3 regions of the Riemerella anatipestifer ATCC 11845 genome follow, and region 3 is predicted to be linked to each of the others. Evidence: riboswitches for the same ligand, from Rfam matches in the RefSeq annotation. Region 3 holds a riboswitch; each other region holds the start of a gene.
The links. A riboswitch is a leader RNA that binds a small molecule or an ion and turns the genes downstream of it on or off. The one in region 3 is predicted to bind S-adenosylmethionine.
Positions count from the first base shown of each region.

Region 1: it holds a riboswitch for S-adenosylmethionine, as region 3 does, so the genes downstream of both, RA0C_RS07180 (Na+/H+ antiporter NhaC family protein) here and RA0C_RS10000 (homocysteine S-methyltransferase family protein) in region 3, are expected to answer to the same signal.
Region 2: it holds a riboswitch for S-adenosylmethionine, as region 3 does, so the genes downstream of both, RA0C_RS10585 (alpha/beta fold hydrolase) here and RA0C_RS10000 (homocysteine S-methyltransferase family protein) in region 3, are expected to answer to the same signal.

Region 1 covers NC_017045.1:1,508,920-1,513,070, reverse strand. The annotation lists gene RA0C_RS07190 (Arm DNA-binding domain-containing protein) at 1-196, shown strand, start outside; gene RA0C_RS07185 (hypothetical protein) at 309-1,115, shown strand; SAM-I-IV-variant riboswitch at 1,242-1,338, shown strand; gene RA0C_RS07180 (Na+/H+ antiporter NhaC family protein) at 1,413-2,714, shown strand; gene ftsH (ATP-dependent zinc metalloprotease FtsH) at 2,782-4,151, opposite strand, start outside.
Region 2 covers NC_017045.1:1,894,932-1,899,082, reverse strand. The annotation lists gene RA0C_RS09010 (trimeric intracellular cation channel family protein) at 1-416, opposite strand, end outside; gene coaD (pantetheine-phosphate adenylyltransferase) at 445-903, opposite strand; gene RA0C_RS09000 (D-alanine--D-alanine ligase) at 910-1,893, opposite strand; SAM riboswitch class I at 2,029-2,134, shown strand; gene RA0C_RS10585 (alpha/beta fold hydrolase) at 2,195-3,133, shown strand; gene RA0C_RS10580 (ACT domain-containing protein) at 3,155-4,151, shown strand, end outside.
Region 3 covers NC_017045.1:2,123,561-2,127,711, forward strand. The annotation lists gene RA0C_RS09995 (proline dehydrogenase family protein) at 100-1,272, shown strand; SAM riboswitch class I at 1,450-1,552, shown strand; gene RA0C_RS10000 (homocysteine S-methyltransferase family protein) at 1,620-2,633, shown strand; gene metH (methionine synthase) at 2,630-4,151, shown strand, end outside.

The DNA.
Region 1 (4,151 bases), 610 kb from region 3:
AGCATTTCCACCCAATGAAGAAAACATCTTTATCAATACACAATTAAGCCTGATTAAAAATAACATTAATCAGGCTTTTTTATTCCTTCAAGTTAAGGAAGAAAAATTTGATGTAAATGACATCTATACACAATATAAAGGAGAAACTTTAGCTATTTTTTATCCATACATACTGCATATTCCAGATATCATTTAAGACAAATCAAATATAAGTTAATAGATTGCTTTTAAAATAACTATGGTAAAATTATCCAATAGACTGTTAATTAGATTGCAAGTTTGTATTTTTGGAACTTAAAAAGTAAGCTATGAAGAAAATTTTATTAGTGTTTTTATGTGTGGGCTTTACCGCTTGCCAAAGGAGTGCAGACAATGTAGCAAATACATATAATACTCCAAAAGAAAGCAGTAAGATATTACCAAAGTTGATAAAAGTAGAAGAAAAGGGATATGATAGACTTGCCAACTGTACCCCTTATAATTACAATGAAATTACAAGCTATAAATATGATAGTGATAATAACTTAATCAGTTCCACCTCTTCTAATAATGATAGGGTAACCTACTTTAATCATTCTGAGGGCACGTTAGATAATGTTACATTCAGCCATTATCCTCTTACATCTATGAAGTTTTATTATACAGGAAATAAGGTAACCGAAGTGAGATACATTGCTCCTATTGGTTGGCATACCCAAAGCGATGTAGTAAGATACATTAGCCTTAAGTACGACTCAAACGGAAAGCTAACAGATGTTCACTTTAGAACACCAAAATTCAATAGCGAACATGTAGAACATATTTTATACAAAGGAAACGAAATAAGTAGAATATCAACACTACAGGGAGATTATAATTACGAATACGAAACAAAATACAATCCTTTTAAAAACCTTAGCGAACCAGTTAAAATTGCTTTTGCCCTAATTGACGGTGGTAATAGTTTTAGAATAGAAGATGATAATTATATAGGCTTTTGGGGAGAGTATATGTTGAAACAGACAAATACTAATAATACTTATAAAGCCAACAATTACATTTCAGAAATGTACAAAAGTAATATAAGCGATTGCTCTAACAACAGTTATATCCGTGTGAATATTGAGTATAATTAGTTAATTGTTGAATTCAATATTTTAACACTATATATCAAATCATTAGAGAAAATATATGATAATTTGTTTAAACTTTATTGAATAAAATTTAGACAACTCTTAATTAAATTTCTATATTTGCACCACTGTATTTATCAAGAACCTTAATAGAAAGGTAGCAACCTGCAACAACAAGCAAGGTGCTAAAAAGATAAGCCTTAACAAAGGAAAAAATGTTGTCTTTAAGTATTCCACATTATTTTTCTTAAAAACACAATAAGGTTCATTGATGGATACAGACTAAAAACTGTATTGGAAATGAAAAAAACCTCTGTTATCTCTGTTGTACCTCTATTGGTATTCGTGTTTACCTTTATTGGCAGTGGTATTTATTTTAACGATTTTTACGCTTTGCCTTCTCCCATTGCTGTGATGGCAGGTATTGTAGTGGCTTTCATTTTATTTAAAGAGTCTTTTAATGAAAAAATAGATACTTTCCTAAATGGTTGTGGCGACCACAAGATACTCAATATGTGTATCATCTATCTCCTTGCTGGAGCTTTTGCGGTGGTATCTAAGTCCATAGGAAGCGTAGACATTATCGTGGATTTTGGAGTGAGTCTAATTTCCTCCTCGTACATTCCTTTGGGTATTTTTATTATCGCTGCTTTTATTTCTATATCGTCTGGAACTTCCGTAGGAACTATTGTAACTCTAGGCTCTGTGGTTGTTGGATTTGCCGATAAAGGGATAGATATTAACCTATTAGGAGCAGCACTATTAGGAGGTGCTATGCTAGGTGATAACCTTTCTGTAATTTCGGACACCACTATAGCCGCTACCCAATCACTAGATTGTGAGATGAAGGACAAGCTAAGGACCAATCTTAAAATAGCTATTCCTGCAGCCATTATTACCTGCGTATTATACGTCATACTAGCAAACGTAATTTCCACGCCTACCGAACTCAATACCACAACATCTGTAGATACTCGCCAATTATTTCTCACCTTACCCTATTTATTGGTGATTATCCTTTCTCTTGCGGGTATCAATGTTTTTTTAGTGCTTCTACTGGGTATTGTATTCAGTAGTTCTTTAGGGTTTTTCATTTTGGATTTTGGAGTATTGGAAATCAGTAAAAAAGTATATGAAGGCTTTACAAGTATGCAAGAAATCTTTATACTTTCACTTTTTACAGGTGGTTTGGCCGCTTTAGTTGAGAAGGCAGGAGGAATGGAATTTCTTCTTAACAGAATAAAAAAAATTATTTCAGGAAGAAAATCTGCTTTACTAGGTGCAGGTACACTTGTAAGTCTTGTAGATATTGCAACTGCCAATAATACAATCGCTATTATTATATCAGGTAAAATTGCTAAAAATATAAGTACACACTATAAAATAGCTCCTAGATTTATGGCATCTGTACTAGATATTTTCTCCTGTGTTATACAAGGGCTACTCCCTTATGGAGCTCAGATACTTATTATCATTGGACTAAGCAATAACCGTATTGATTACTTCAACCTAGTAAGCTATACTTTTTATCCCATTTTATTGCTTTTATGCGTACTCCTTTGGATTTTTTTCTCTAAAGAAGAGAAGAAAGCACAAATATAAAAAACAAAAACAGACCACTTTTTTGATATGGTGGTCTGTTTTTTTTATTTAATTTTCTATTATTGATTTAGCCCTTGTTTTCTTCATCATTGTCAATTACTACTGGTTCATCATATTTCTTAACCTCCTCTATAGAGGAAACTGGAGTTTCAGTAAGTTCTGGATCCCACGCTCTCTTGCCAAATATCGCTTCTAAATCTTCACGGAAGATAACTTCTTTCTCAAGGAGCTTATCCGCCAATGCATCTAGTTTATCTCTATTTTCATTTAAAATATTGATAGCTCTTTGGTATTGACCTTCGATGATTTTAGAAATTTCCTCATCTATCATTTTAGCCGTCTGTTCAGAATAAGGTTTCCCAAAGCTATATTCCTGCTGTCCTGAACTATCATAATAAGAAATATTACCTACCTTATCATTTAAACCATAAATGGTAACCATCGCTTGAGCCTGTTTCGTAACTCTTTCCAAATCAGACAAAGCTCCCGTAGAGATGGTTCCAAATACTACTTGCTCCGCTGCTCTACCACCTAGAGTTGCGCACATTTCGTCTAGCATCTGCTCTGTAGTAGTAAGCTGTCTTTCCTCTGGAAGATACCAAGCTGCACCTAAAGAACGCCCTCTAGGAACAATAGTTACCTTAAGCAACGGTGCTGCGTGTTCTACTAACCAACTAATACTCGCATGACCAGCTTCGTGGAACGCTACCCTTCTCTTCTCGGAAGGCTTAATTGCTTTATTTTTCTTCTCTAATCCACCTATAATTCTGTCCACTGCATCTAAGAAATCTTGTTTCCCTACCGCTTCGTGTCCTTTTCTTGCCGCCACTAATGCCGCCTCATTACATACATTCGCAATATCTGCACCACTAAAACCAGGCGTTTGCTTTGCCAAAAACTCTACCTCTACAGTATTGTCTAGTTTTATTTTAGCTAAATGAACATTAAATATTTGTTTTCTCTCGTGTAATTCAGGTAAATCTACATAAATGGAACGGTCAAACCTTCCTGCACGCATCAAGGCTTTATCCAAAATATCCGCACGGTTGGTTGCTGCCATTACTATCACATTAGTATCTGTACCGAAACCGTCCATTTCTGTTAAAAGTTGGTTTAGTGTATTTTCTCTTTCATCATTTCCTCCCGTAAAAGCACCTCTACCTCTAGCTCTACCAATAGCATCTATCTCGTCTATAAATATGATGGCTGGTGATTTTGCTTTAGCTTGAGCAAACAAATCTCTCACTCTAGAAGCCCCAACTCCCACAAACATCTCTACAAAGTCTGAACCAGACAACGAAAAGAAAGGTACTTTAGCTTCACCAGCAACTGCTTTAGCCAATAAAGTTTTACCTGTTCCTGGAGGTCCTACAAGAAGAACTCCTTTAGGTATCTTTCCGCCCAGTTTAGTATATTTCTCTGCATTTTTAAGGAAAT
Region 2 (4,151 bases), 230 kb from region 3:
AATAGAATATCTCTAATAATTCCTCCAAAACAGCCTGTAATAGTACCTAGAGTAATGCATATAATAGGATGAAGTTCGGAACTCATACCTTTCTGTATTCCTATAATTGTGAACAGTCCTAATCCGAAACTATCAAATATAAAAAGTGTTACCCTAAAATTTTGCTCAATAGATTTAAAAATCATTGAAATAACACAGGTAGCAAAGATAACACCACATATCCACAAATCATGCATCCAAAATACAGGTTTAGCCAAAAGTAAATCCCTCACTGTACCACCTCCTACAGAAGTTACAAAAGCGATAATAAGAATCCCAAAAGGATCTAATCTTCTTTGCATTGCAGCAAAACTACCAGACATAGCAAAAGACATAGTTCCTAGAAATTCTATTAAAAAATTGATATTTTCGTGCATTATTTTATCAAAAATAAAACTAAATATTTTATACCCTTACGGCATCTGGCACTAAGAGTTCGTACTCACCGCCATGGCTTATAATTTCTCTTACAATACTACTGCTAATAAACGATTTACCCGAAGATGTTAAAAGGAAAACCGTTTCCAACTTTTTGTGTGCCAAAGTTCTATTTGTATGTGCGATGGCTTTTTCAAACTCAAAATCGGCAGGATTTCTTAATCCTCTTAGAATAAACTGAGCGTCTTTCTCCATACAGTAATCCACCGTAAGCCCTTCAAACGAATCCACCTCTACATTCCCAAAATGAGACACCGATTTTTCTATAAACTCTATCCTTTTTTCTAGTGGAAACATATAATGTTTTTGAGAGTTTTGCCCAATAGCAATAATGAGACGGTCAAAAAGTTTAGACGCTCGTTCTATAATATCATAATGACCTAGAGTAATAGGGTCAAAAGACCCTGGAAATACAGCTACTTTCATATTTTATTATTTTGCTAGCGCTTTTTCTACCTCGTTTCCGCACAAATCTTTAATGGAGATACCGTAAATTCTCGCTTGTTGAGGAAGGATACTCGCAGGTGAAAACCCAGGGTTAGTATTCATTTCTAGCATATAAGGCACACCGTTCATAATAATATATTCACTTCTAGAAAACCCTTTCATTCCTAAAGAGTTATAAGCTCTTTTTGCAACTTCCTCTACTCTTAATCTAGTAGCCTCATCTAGCCTTGCTGGTGTAATCTCTTGAGACGCTCCTTGATACTTTGCTTCGTAATCAAAAAATTCTGTTTCTGGGATAATTTCTGTAATGCCTAAAACAATAGTCTCACCTTTATAATCTAGCACACCCACAGATACCTCCATACCGTCTAAGAAACTTTCTACTAAAACCTCATCGTCTTCCAAAAATGCTTTTTCTAAAGCTGCTTCAAACTCCGAAACCTCTTTTACCTTAGAAATTCCTAAAGAAGAACCACTTTGATTAGGCTTTACAAATAGAGGCAGTTTTAACTCGTTGATAATTTTATCTTTATCATAAGCCTCTCCTTTTTTTATGTAGAAACTTTTAGCAGACGGAATACCATACTTTGCTAATACAGCCAAAGTATCTTTTTTATTAAAGGTAAGTGCACTTTGGTAAAAATCACACCCTGTATATTTTTGACCAATAGCGTCCCAATATGCCTGTAACACACCATTTTCACCTGGTGTCCCGTGAATGGTATTAAAACAAACATCAAAACGCAGTACTTCTCCACTAGGTAGATTTACAGAAAAATCTCCTTTTTGTATTGGTAGTTTAGCCTCATTTTCGTCTAAATAAAACCAACCTTCCTTAAGAACTACCACTTTATAGACATTATATAAATCACGGTCTAAAGAGTCGTAAATTAGTTGTCCACTTTTTAGGGAAACTTTGTACTCATCGGAGTATCCGCCCATAACTACGGCTATATTTTTTTTGCTCATCAGAATCTATAAATAAAAGTTGGATGCAAAGTTAGTTAATTTTAAACGCAAGGTTTTATTTTTTCGTTGAAAATATTGTTTAAAACAAAAAATAGTCTATCTTTGCTCTGTATTAGTTCATTGAAAAACTAGGAAATGTTATCAAGAAAGGTGGAGGGAATAGACCCTGTGAAACCTTGGCAACCCTTCCTTAACGGAAGAAGGTGCTAAATTCTACCAAAGTTTTTTGGATAGATAACATCAAGAAAAGACCTCTTATTTCTTGGCAACATTTCAGTTATTTAAAACTTATAATAAAAGAATGTTGCATCACCTCAAAATTAAAGACTATTTAACAACTACTAGATATAGTACGGATATCTCGCTTAGCTATGAGCTATTTGGGTTGCCTTTACATACAGCTCCTATTGTACTCATCAATCATGCTCTAACGGGAAACTCTAATGTGGCAGGAACAAAAGGTTGGTGGCAAGATTTGGTGGGAGCAGGAAAAACCATTGATACCAACAAACTCACAGTCATCTGTTTTAATATCCCTGGTAATGGTTATAATGATTTCTTTATTGATAATCCACAAGCCTTCACTACTCAAGATGTGGCTCAGCTATTCCTTTTAGGGTTAGAACAACTTAAAATTAAACAATTAGACTATCTTATAGGTGGCTCCATCGGTGGTGCTATAGGTTGGGAAATGCTCAATCTTAATAAAAACTTATCCAAAGTATTTGTGCCTGTAGCCTCGGATTTTAAAACGACCGATTGGCTGAATGCCCAATGCTTAGTTCAGAAATACCTCCTAGAGAACGGCGAAAAACCTCTACAAAAAGCGAGAACTCACGCAATGCTTTGTTATAGAACTCCCTTTTCACTCAATAAAAGATTCAAAAGACAAAAAGGAGACGATACTGACCTACTGCAATCTCACGAATGGCTCAATTTCCACGGAGAAAGCCTTAATGCAAGGTTTACTCTAAAGGCTTATTTACTAATGAACCATCTGCTAACCACCATTGCGGTTGATGAGTCTTCGTTAACTGAAATAAAAACAGAATTCCATTTGGTAGCGGTGGATAGCGATTTATTTTTCCCTGCCTTTGAGATTGAAGAAACCTATCAACTTTTAAGAAACAATAATGCTAATGCCTACTACCACGAAATAAAATCGGTACACGGGCACGATGCCTTCCTTATGGAATACGAACAAATGAAACATATATTCAAATCAATTATTAAATATTAAATCAACTTAAAAAATTATATTATGCCTAATCAAGAAAACCTTAACATATATCCAAACAAAGCCATCATCAATTTTGAAGGCAAGGACTTTCTAGGTCAAATAGGGATAGACTCTCGTATATTTAACGCTCTTAATAGAGCCAACATTAGCGTTGGTGTTATCTCTCAACAGGCTATAGAAAACGGCATCTCTGTACTCGTAGATGAAAGCAATGCCGAAGATGCAGTACAATGCCTAAAAGAAGAGTTTAAAAATGAAATTAACCAAGGGATTGTAAGCCAAATTTATAGTGTAGATGGTATTACTGTCATTGGTCTGGTAACGTCTGATTTCAACAAAATACTTACCGAACTCCAGCGTAACAAAATTTTCCCGTTACTTCTTAACCAAGTGGCTTCGGCGGGGCGTGTAAACATTGTAGTAGCGACCAACCAAGCCGAAAAAACCAAAAACATTATAGAAACCGAACTTTATGGCAAACCTAAAGCGGTACATTTAGTATTGTTTGGGCATGGTAATGTGGGCGGTACTTTGATAGAGCAAATCTTAGATTCTGCTTACGATATTTTGCAACGAAAGCGGATAGACCTTAAAATCGTAGCGATAGCCAACTCTAAAAATATTGTTTTTAACAAAGGGGGCTTCGGAAGCGATTGGCGACAAAAAGTGAGATTTGCTAGTACCCAAAATACTTTGGAAGATTTATTTCAATTTGTGAAAGAGCATCAATTTGAAAATCTAATTGCTGTGGACAATACCGCTAGTAAAGACTTTGTAAAAAACTATCTAGAACTAGCGGAACAAGGTTTTGATTTGGTTTCTTCCAACAAAATTTACAATACTCTTCCGATTGGAGAATACAAAAAACTAAGACGTGCCCTAGAAAAAAACAAAAAGAAATACCTCTACGAAACCAATGTAGGAGCAGGGTTACCATTGATAGATACCATTAAGCTCCTTCATCTTTCTGGCGAAGACATTACACGTATTAAAGGGGTATTTTCGGGGTCGCTTAGCT
Region 3 (4,151 bases):
TATCAACGATTATTTAAAAGGAACTAAATTTTAATAAAGAAATTAGTTTTAAATCGAATAAATTAGATAAATTTGCCGTCATATAAAAAACAACTAATAATGAGTCTTTTTAACGATACCAAAGTCGCTTTTGCAGATAAAACAACAGAACAGCTAGAGAAAGCAAAGTGGATGTTTACTATGATTAAGTTTCCACAATTGACTAGTATAGGGATAAACCTTCTTAACTTTAGTATTAAAAATAATTTCCCTTTTGTGGAGGGGGTTGTCGAAAAAACATTATTCCAACAGTTTTGTGGTGGCGTTACTAGAGAGCAAAGCCAGAAAGTAGTTAATGAGATGTATCAGCGTCATATAGGCAGCATCTTTGATTATGCCATAGAAGGTAAAGAAGAAGAACAAGCCTTTGACCATACTTGCGAAGAAATAAAACAAAATATTCTATACGCTGCGGGGAATCCTGCCATTCCTTTTGTAGTTTTTAAACCAACAGGATTTGGGAGGTTAGATTTATATGCAGAAGTTCAGGCGAAAAAAGAGCTAACAAGTTCAGAAAAAGAAGAGTGGAGCAGGGTAGTGAAACGCTACGAAGAAGTTTGTCAGTTAGCATACGACAAAGGTGTGATAGTAATGGTAGATGCCGAAGAGTCTTGGATACAAACAGCCGTAGATGATTTGGTAAACGAAATGAAATCTCGTTATAATAAGGAGAGAGCCATTGTGTGGAATACCATTCAGATGTATAGAACAGGAAGATTGGAGTATCTAGCCGAAGACTTAGAAAGAGCTAAATCTAAAGGTTACTACTTAGGCTACAAATTTGTGAGAGGGGCTTATATGGAGAAAGAAAGAGAAAGAGCAGAAAAAATGGGCTACCCATCACCTATCCAACCAACAAAACAGGCTTCTGATGATAATTATAATGCGGGGATAGATTTTGTAATGACGAATTTAGACAAAGTTTCGGCGTTCTTTGGAACTCACAACGAGAAATCTACGGAGCTAATAATGGATAGAATGAAAGAAAAAGGGCTACCGAATGACTTCCAACAAATCCATTTTGGACAACTGTATGGAATGAGTGATAATATCACTTACTATCTAGGAAACCAAAAATATAATGCATGTAAATATCTGCCTTACGGTCCAGTGAAAGATGTGGTGCCATACCTTACGAGAAGAGCTCAAGAAAACACTTCCGTGGCAGGACAAACGGGTAGAGAGCTATCTCTAATAGAAAGAGAACTGAAAAGAAGAAAAACAGAAAGATAAAATCTATCCAAGATATACAAAAAAGCCAAAGTAAAGCCTTTTACTTTGGCTTTTTTATTTTAGAGCAGGGTTATTAGGTTAAAGTTGTACTTGTTTCAAAAAAAAATTTGTTTCTTTTGGATATTCAAAACCTAAGGTCTATATTTGTGCTGTATTTGTACCTTAACATCATCGGAAATGTTATCAAGAAAGGCGGAGGGACTAGACCCTGTGAAGCCTTAGCAACCCTTTCATCAAGAAAGAAGGTGCTACATTCTACCTATTTGGGGATAGATAACTAAAAGATTTCTACTTTACCTTTTGAGCTTTCTTTTTAACATTTCAATGATTTTTTAAACTTTATTGAAATGGAAACTAATATATTTAATCAGCTCGATGCCTTGCTCCAAAAAAGGATACTTATTTTGGACGGTGCTATGGGCACTATGATACAACGGTATAATTTTACCGAAGAACACTATCGTGGCGAACGCTTTAAAGATTGGGAGCACCCTGTTAAAGGGAATAACGACTTGCTATCCCTCACACAGCCACAAGCCATAGAAGAGATACACCGCCTATATTTGGACGCAGGGGCAGACATTATAGAAACCAACACCTTTTCTAGCACTACCATTGCAATGGCAGACTACGCAATGGAGTCTTTGGTGGAAGAACTCAATTATGAATCGGCTAGAATTGCTAAAAAACTTTGTGAAGTTTACACCGAAAACAATCCAGATAAACCTCGTTTTGTGGCAGGGGCAATGGGACCTACTAACAGAACGGCATCGTTGTCTCCAGATGTTAATGACCCAGGGTATAGGGCAATTACCTTTGAAGATTTAAGAAAAGCCTACAAGCAACAGGCAAAAGCATTACTAGAAGGTGGTGCTGATATTTTACTCGTTGAAACCATCTTTGATACGCTTAACGCCAAAGCCGCTTTGTTTGCCATTGATGAGTTGGCGGAGGAGAGAAATACCAAAATCCCCATTATGGTATCAGGTACAATTACCGATGCGTCTGGGAGAACCCTTAGTGGACAAACAGCGGAGGCTTTTCTTATCTCGGTTTCTCATTTAGACTTGCTGAGTGTAGGGCTTAATTGTGCCTTGGGAGCTAAGCAGCTTACGCCTTATTTACAGGCTTTGTCAGAACATTCCAACTTTTACATTTCGGTGTATCCTAACGCGGGGTTGCCCAATGCTTTTGGAGCGTACGATGAAACGGCAGAGCAAACGGCAGAGCAAGTTAAAGAGTATTTAGATAAACGGTTAGTCAATATCATTGGGGGCTGTTGTGGTACAACGCCAGAGCATATCCGTGCCATTGCCGAATTGGTACAACATTATGAACCTAGAAAACTTAATCTCGTATGAAAGGAAATCATCATCAATTAGAACTTCCTGCGAGACCACTTAAATTGTCAGGATTAGAGCCGCTTATCATCACTCCCGAATCTAACTTTGTGAATGTTGGGGAAAGAACCAATGTTGCAGGGTCTAAACGATTTTTAAGGCTGGTAAAAGAAGGCAACTATTCCGAAGCATTAGATATTGCAAGGCATCAGGTAGAAGGTGGAGCTCAGATTTTAGATGTCAATATGGACGATGGACTTATTGACGGTAAAGAAGCTATGGTAAAATTCTTAAACCTCATCGCTTCCGAGCCTGATATTGCTCGTATTCCGATTATGATAGACTCTTCCAAGTGGGAGATTTTAGAGGCTGGGTTACAGGTCGTGCAGGGTAAAGCGGTGGTCAACTCCATTAGCCTTAAAGGTGGCGAAGAAGAATTCATCAATCAAGCTAAAAAAATAAAAAGATACGGTGCGGCGGTTATTGTTATGGCTTTTGATGAAGTGGGGCAAGCCGATACTTATGACAGAAGGATAGAAATCGCGGAGCGGTCTTATCGCCTTTTGGTGGATAAAGTCAACTTTGCTCCAGAGGATATTATTTTTGACCTTAATATATTTCCTGTAGCTACGGGAATGGAAGAACACAGACGAAACGCTATAGATTTTATTGAAGCGACGAGATGGGTAAGACAAAATTTACTGTATGCTTCGGTAAGTGGAGGCGTGAGTAATGTGTCGTTTTCTTTTAGAGGTAATGATACCGTGAGGGAAGCCATGCACTCGGTATTTTTATACCACGCCATACAAGCAGGAATGAATATGGGGATTGTAAACCCTACTATGTTAGAGGTGTATGACGAAATTCCTAAAGAACTTCTAACCCTAGTAGAAGATGTTATATTAGACCGAAAAGATGATGCTACAGAACGCCTACTAGAATATTCAGAAACGCATAAATCTACCAAAAAGGAAAAGGTAGAAGATTTATCGTGGAGAGAACAATCTTTGCAAGAACGAATTACCTACTCATTAGTAAAGGGTATCGACCGCTTTGTAGAGGAAGATATGGACGCCGCTCTTAAAGTGAGTGAAAAGCCTTTAGATATAATAGAAAATAACCTTATGACAGGTATGGGCGTAGTGGGTGATTTATTTGGAAGTGGGAAGATGTTTCTGCCTCAAGTGGTAAAATCGGCTAGAGTGATGAAAAAAGCCGTGGCTTACCTTCAGCCTTTTATAGAGCGCGAAAAAGATGCTACACGACCGTCCAATGGTAAAATTTTAATGGCAACCGTAAAGGGAGATGTACACGATATTGGTAAAAATATTGTGAGTGTGGTGTTGGGTTGCAACAATTACGATATTGTAGATTTGGGCGTAATGGTACCTGCTGAAAAGATAATCCAAACAGCGATAGACGAAAAGGTAGATGTTATAGGACTTAGTGGACTGATTACTCCGAGTTTGGACGAGATGGTACACATTGCCTCTGAATTAGAAAGGCAAAATCTAGAATTTCCTTTAATGATAGGCGGTG